2 linked regions of the Mariniflexile sp. TRM1-10 genome follow. The protein of the gene in region 2 binds, or shares a complex with, the protein of the main gene of each other region. Links are inferred from orthologs where the notes say so. Each region holds a gene or a part of one and is shown on either strand. Other genes may lie near its edges.

What was found. The genes of interacting proteins can lie anywhere in the genome.
Region 1: the proteins of CJ739_RS04210 (region 2) and lpdA are in contact, whole or in part, in a crystal structure (PDB 1EBD), measured with the Geobacillus stearothermophilus proteins. The link is inferred for Mariniflexile sp. TRM1-10 from one-to-one orthologs. Residues at the interface, in WP_033016211.1 of Geobacillus stearothermophilus: Ile130, Ala131, Met132, Pro133, Arg136, Arg140, Glu141, Asn155, Arg157; in WP_049624544.1 of Geobacillus stearothermophilus: Pro340, Ser341, Asp344, Tyr345, Arg403, Asp406, Val408, Glu431, Ala432, Gly433, Asp438.

The regions. Positions count from the first base shown.
Region 1 is NZ_CP022985.1:4,730,574-4,734,049, reverse strand. Bases 288-3,264 are described here. They hold lpdA (dihydrolipoyl dehydrogenase), read left to right. Parts: upstream 288-1,064; coding sequence 1,065-2,465; downstream 2,466-3,264. Other genes in these bases: CJ739_RS19600 (sensor histidine kinase), read right to left, coding at 3,257-3,264; CJ739_RS19605 (LytR/AlgR family response regulator transcription factor), read right to left, coding at 2,540-3,256; CJ739_RS19615 (S41 family peptidase), read left to right, coding at 288-756. Outside these bases: more of CJ739_RS19615, read left to right, coding at 1-287; more of CJ739_RS19600, read right to left, coding at 3,265-3,476. UniProt on the Escherichia coli protein: Lipoamide dehydrogenase is a component of the glycine cleavage system as well as of the alpha-ketoacid dehydrogenase complexes.
Region 2 is NZ_CP022985.1:903,120-906,514, forward strand. Bases 216-3,111 are described here. They hold CJ739_RS04210 (pyruvate dehydrogenase complex dihydrolipoamide acetyltransferase), read right to left. Parts: upstream 2,550-3,111; coding sequence 882-2,549; downstream 216-881. Other genes in these bases: CJ739_RS04205 (DUF4242 domain-containing protein), read left to right, coding at 403-795; pdhA (pyruvate dehydrogenase (acetyl-transferring) E1 component subunit alpha), read right to left, coding at 2,553-3,111. Also shown: more of pdhA, read right to left, coding at 3,112-3,395.

The DNA of each region.
Region 1 (3,476 bases), 3.8 Mb from region 2 along the record:
AGTACGGTTGCTTACATGAAAATCCGAGGATTTAGCAATGGTAATTACAGGAAATTTTATAAAGAGAGTTTCAATAAAATAGACGCGCTAAAAACCGAGCATCTTATTTTGGATTTACGGGATAACGGCGGCGGAAGAATAGCCGAAATAGATTATCTCTATTCATTTTTAACTAACAAAAAGTATAAATTGGTTGAAGACAGTGAAGTAAATAGCCGTTTGCCTTATTTTAAATATTTAATGAGTAACACCACACCGATTGTGGTTAAAGTATCAACCGTTGTTCTTTCTCCTATAATCATTGCCCAAAATTTAATTAAAACAAAGAAGAAAGACGGTAGGATTTATTATAATTTCAGGTTTTCAAAAGAAAAAGAACCCCACCCTTTAAATTACAAAGGCGCGTTGTATGTCATAATCAATGGAAACTCTTTTTCGGCATCGTCGCTACTATCGACCCATTTAAAAGCCAATAAAAGGGCTGTTTTTATAGGAGAGGAGACTGGTGGCGCATACAATGGCTGTGTTGCTGGTATTTATAAAATTCACGAAATGCCAAACTCTAAACTAAAAATAAGAATGGGATTAATGCAAATTGAATCATCCTATAAACAAACGCCCGATGGTTATGGTATAAAGCCCGATGTTGAAATTGTTCCTACTATTGAAGACCGAAACCAGCATAAAGACCCCGAATTGGAATGGATATTAAATGCTATAAAAACGAATGAAACATCCATACTAAAACGCTTTTAACACACAGGATCATGATTATGGATGTACCATCTGACGGAAGAGTTATGAGTTATGGGTTAAGAGTCTAACCAAGGGTTAAGGATACTAGTATGAGTCCCCTTCGGGGGTTAGGAGGCTAAATATAAACAGATGAAAAATTATTGGAATAAAACGAGTTGGTTTAAAAGATTCTTATCTATAACGGGTTTTATTTTCAATGTAATAGAAATAACAATTACAACTATTTAAGATTTCTTTTTTATTGTCTTACCATAAAACATTTGTATTTTTGTTTTCGATTTTTAATAAACGAACTTCAATAATATAATATGAATTCATACGATGTAGCCGTTATTGGCTCGGGTCCAGGAGGCTATGTGGCAGCCATTCGTTGCGCACAATTGGGCATGAAAACTGCCATTATAGAAAAATACAACACACTTGGTGGCACTTGCTTAAACGTGGGCTGTATTCCAAGTAAAGCACTTTTAGATTCTTCACATCATTACGAAGATGCCATCAAGCATTTTGAAGAACACGGTATTGAAATTCCTGGAGATATTAAAGTAAATCTTGAAAAAATGATTGCCCGTAAACAAGCTGTGGTAGACCAAACGACAGGAGGTATTGATTTTTTAATGAAGAAGAACAATATTGACGTGTATCAAGGCTTAGGAAGTTTTAAAGATGCCACCCATATTACCATTTCAGGTGATGAAACTCTTGTAATTGAAGCTAAAAACACCATTATAGCTACAGGAAGCAAGCCATCAAGTTTACCGTTTATCAATATTGATAAAGAGCGTATTATAACATCTACCGAAGCATTGAAACTTAAAGAGATACCAAAACATTTAATCATTATTGGTGGTGGTGTTATTGGTTTGGAATTGGGTCAGGTTTACAAACGTTTAGGTGCCGAGATATCGGTTATTGAGTTTATGGATCGTATCATTCCAACGATGGATTCTGGTCTTTCAAAAGAGCTTAATAAAGTATTGAAAAAACAAAAATTCAATATTAATATATCCCATAAAGTGAAATCTGTAGAGCGTGTTGGTGATGAAATTATTGTAAAGGCGGATAATAAAAAAGGGGAAGAAATTGAATTTAGAGGTGATTACTGCTTAGTATCTGTAGGACGCCGTCCGTATACCGATGGATTGAATGCTGAAGCTGCCGGAGTGAAATTAACCGATAGGGGCCAAATAGAAGTGAACGACCATTTACAAACAAGTGCTTCCAACATTTACGCCATTGGAGATGTGGTAAAAGGGGCGATGTTAGCGCATAAAGCTGAAGAAGAAGGCGTATTTGTTGCCGAAACATTGGCAGGACAAAAACCACATATCGATTATAACTTAATTCCGGGTGTTGTTTATACATGGCCAGAAGTTGCTGCGGTTGGTAAAACCGAAGAGCAATTAAAAGAAGCTGGTGTTGAATACAAAACAGGGTCTTTCCCAATGCGTGCTTTAGGTAGAAGTAGAGCCAGTATGGATTTAGATGGTTTTGTTAAGATTTTAGCAGACAAGAAAACCGATGAAATTTTAGGCGTACACATGATTGGTGCCCGTGCTGCCGATATGATTGCGGAAGCTGTGGTTGCTATGGAATTTAGAGCATCTGCTGAAGATGTATCTCGTATGAGCCATGCACATCCAACATTTACCGAAGCTATCAAAGAAGCAGCTTTAGCGGCTACTGACGATAGAGCATTGCATATTTAAGCAAAATTCCTGCGAAGGCAGGAATCTCTTTATAACAAAAAGCGAACCCATTGAGGTTCGCTTTTTTGTTTTCTCTAATACCGTTCCAACCGTTCCAAAACCTCTTTTTTGTAACTTCTGCTAATCGTTAAGGCTTTATGGTTAATGACCACATGTTCATTAGTAAAGGAATTGATATGTGCAATTGAAATGATATAGGAGCGATGGATTCTTAAAAATTGATTGTTTGGAAGTTTAGCCTCAATGGCACTAATCGTTTCCCGTGTAACTATAACTTCGTTTTTTAAGTGAATTTTAATGTAATCACTAAAACTCTCAATGTAAATAATAGCTTCAAAATCTATTTTAATCATGCGTCTGTCTGAACGGACAAACATAAAACTACTGGATTCTAAAGGTTTTTCATCAGTTGTTTTAGGTTGATGATATACTTCAAAATAGGTGTTTATGCTTTGTAACAAACGTTCAAAAGAAATGGGTTTTAATAAATAATCAACTGCTTGAAGCTCAAAACCCTCCACGGCATAATCGCGATAGGCCGTTGTGAATATGATTTTAATGTTTTTATTAATAGACCTAGCTAATGAAATTCCAGAAATATCGGGCATATTAATGTCTAAAAATAGCAAATCAATAGTATGGGTACGAATGATATTGAAAGCTTCCATGGCATTGCTACAGCTTTTCACAATGGTAACATTTTCAATCTTTGAAATATGGGTTGCTATAACGTCCCTTGCAATAGCTTCATCATCAACAATTAAGCAGGATATGTTTTTTTGGTTTTGCAATTAGCTATGTTTTAGTGTCAGTGTTACTTTAAAAAGATCTTCTTTGTTGTCAACTTTTAGAATGTAATGGTCTTTGTATAGAAGGTCTAATCGTTTTTGAATATTTTGCAATCCGATGCCTTTATTTGGTGTTTCACTTTTTGAGCTTGTATTTTCTATTGAAAAATGTATGTTTTCCTTAGTACAGGAGATATCAATTTTAATGGTTAAAATACTGTTT
Region 2 (3,395 bases):
TTTAGAGCATGCGAAACAAGACGGTTTTTCAGCAAATTCAGTCGCAAAAGTTACCACTGTCATTGATCCATCTACGGCTGATGACAGATAAGGCATCTATCTGATAAATTAAAAAACTGCCTCAAGTAAACAACCACCGTTAAAAACGGTGGCTTTGGATTTCAGATTAGCCCCAAAGGGGCATCACATCTTTATCAACTTAACCTAATTTAAGAACTCACTATACCAAATTTACACAATCAAAACACAAAACTGATTAATCCTAAATAATGGTATAGCCTTTAAAACATGACCACCGTCAAAGACGGTGGTTTTTCAATGTTGAATAAAAATATTTACACAAGTAAATAAAAATCAGTACCTTAGACAAGCATCACAAACTAGCAACCAAACATTTTATATATGAAAACTTTAAAAATATTTTCTGTTTTTATATTGGCATTAGCTTTTATAAACTGTGCCAATAATGAAAAATCTGTTGCCGACTCATTAAGAGACGAAACAACTACTCAAAATCAAAACATGTATGTTATTGAACGCGAAATCCCTGGAGCAGGCAATTTAACTTCAGAAGAATTAAAAGCAATTTCACAAAGCTCATGTGGGGTACTGGAAAAAATGGGGTCTGAAATAAAATGGCTACATAGTTATGTTACAGGCGATAAAATTTACTGCGTATATACAGCACCTAATGAAGAAATGGTTTTAGAGCATGCGAAGCAAGGTGGTTTTCCAGCAAATTCAGTCGCAAAAGTTGCCACTGTCATTGATCCATCTACGGCTGATGACAAATAAGGCATCTATTCAAATAAAAAAAACCTGCCTCAAATAAATGAAACAGGTTTTTAATATGATGAGATCCCTGCCTTCGCAGGGATTTGTTATACCAACATGGTTACAGGATTCTCAATATATCCTTTCAAGGTTTGAAGGAACTGAGCACCCGTTGCACCGTCAATCGTTCTGTGGTCGCAAGCTAAAGACAATTTCATCGTATTTCCAACAACTATTTGTCCGTTTTTAACCACTGGCTTTTCAACAATATTTCCAACAGAAAGGATTGCTGAATTTGGTTGGTTGATAATAGACGTAAACGTATCGATACCGAACATGCCTAAGTTTGAAACCGTAAACGTACTACCTTCCATTTCTTGAGGGGTTAGTTTTTTGTTTCTAGCTTTTCCTGCAAGATCTTTAACTGCTGCACCAATTTGTGGCAAACTTTGTTCGTTTGCAAACTTAACTACAGGCACTACCAACCCGTCTGGAACAGCTACTGCTACACCAATATGTACGTGGTTATTTAAACGCATTTTATCTGCAAACCATTGTGAATTTACTTGTGGATGCTGTTTTAGCGCTAAAGCACATGCTTTAACAACGATATCATTATAAGATATTTTAGTATCTGGAATGGTATTGAATTGTGTTCGGAATGCTATGGCATTTTCCATATCAAACTCGACGTTTAAATAATAGTGAGGTGCTGAAAACTTAGAATTTGTTAATGCTTTTGCAATAGCTTTACGCATCTGTGAGTTTGGAACCTCTTCAAAATCTTCTTGGCCTACTGGTACAAATTTACCAAGGGATGCTGCCGCAGAAGGCGTATAATTTTCTATATCACTTTTTACAATACGTCCGTTTTCACCAGAACCTTTCACTTGCGATAGATTAATACCTTTCTCTTCCGCTATTTTTTTAGCTAAAGGTGAAACAAATAAACGTCCATTAGTAGAAGTTGTGGCAACAGGCTTAGCTGCTTTAGCTTCTTTTTTAGGAGCCTCAGCTTTTGCTTCTTCAGGAGCTTCTTCTTTCTTTTCCTGTTTTGGAGCTTCTTCTTTTTTAGCTGCAGGTTTTGATGTTGAGAAATTAGCTGCAACTCCAGAAACATCTGTTCCTGCAGGACCTATTATCGCTAGTAACGAATCTACTTTTGCAGATTCTCCTTCTTGTAATCCTATATGTAATAAAGTACCGGATTGGAATGATTCAAATTCCATGGTGGCTTTATCGGTTTCAATTTCTGCTAAAATATCACCTTCAGAAACTTTATCGCCTTCTTTTTTAAGCCATGTTGCAACGGTACCTTCTTCCATGGTATCGCTTAGACGTGGCATCGTTACAACAACAACGCCTTCAGGTAATTCTTCACTAGCTGGAGCTTCTGCTTTTTCTTCAACAGGTTCTGAATCGGTTTCTGAAGCAGGTTCTGAATTAGTTTCTTTTTCTTTGGTTACTTCTTTCGTTTCAGGAGCAGCATCAGATTTTGAAGCGCTTCCCCCTTTTAATAAACCAGAAATATCTTCGCCAGCTTCTCCAATAATGGCTAAAAGCTCATCGACCTTAGTTGTTTCTCCTTCTTGAACACCTATATGAAGCAACGTACCTTCATGGAACGATTCAAACTCCATAGTCGCTTTATCAGTCTCGATTTCAGCTAAAATATCGCCTTCACTTATTTTGTCACCTACTTTTTTCAACCAAGTGGCAACAGTTCCTTCTTCCATCGTATCGCTTAAACGCGGCATATTTATAATTTCTGCCATAACTTATATTTTGTGTTTAATAAATGGATAATCTTCTTGTTCGTAAACCATATCGTAAAGCTGTTGTGTCTCTGGATATGGAGATTCTTCAGCAAATTTTTCACATTCTGCAACTAAATCTTTCACACGTTTATCAATAACTTTAATATCGTCCTCGGTTGCGTATTTCTTTTCAAGAATAATATCTTTCACTTGAGTAATTGGGTCGATTTTTTTATATTCTTCAACCTCATCCTTCGTTCTATAATGTTGGGCATCACTCATAGAATGACCTCTATAACGGTATGTTTTCAATTCTAAGAAAGTGGGGCCGCCACCTTTTCGTGCACGCTGAATAGCTTCGTCAAAAGCTTCAGCTACTTTTATAGGGTTCATCCCATCAACAGGTCCACATGGCATATTATAACCTAAACCTAATTTCCAAATTTCGGTGTGGTTTGCCGTACGTTCTACAGATGTTCCCATAGCATATCCGTTGTTTTCACAAACAAATACTACGGGAAGGTTCCAAAGCATTGCCAAGTTAAATGTTTCATGTAACGACCCTTGGCGTGCAGCACCATCACCAAAACAACATAATGTGACACCATCAACTCCGTGATATTTATCACCAAATGCTATACCGGCACCTAAAGGAATTTGACCTCCTACAATACCATGACCTCCATAAAAACGGTGTTCTTTAGAAAAAATGTGCATGGATCCACCCATACCTTTAGAAGTTCCAGTAACCTTTCCGTATAATTCTGCCATAACACGTCTAGGATCCACACCCATACCTATGGGCTGTACGTGGTTTCTATAAGCAGTAATCATTTTGTCTTTTGTCAAATCCATAGCATGTAA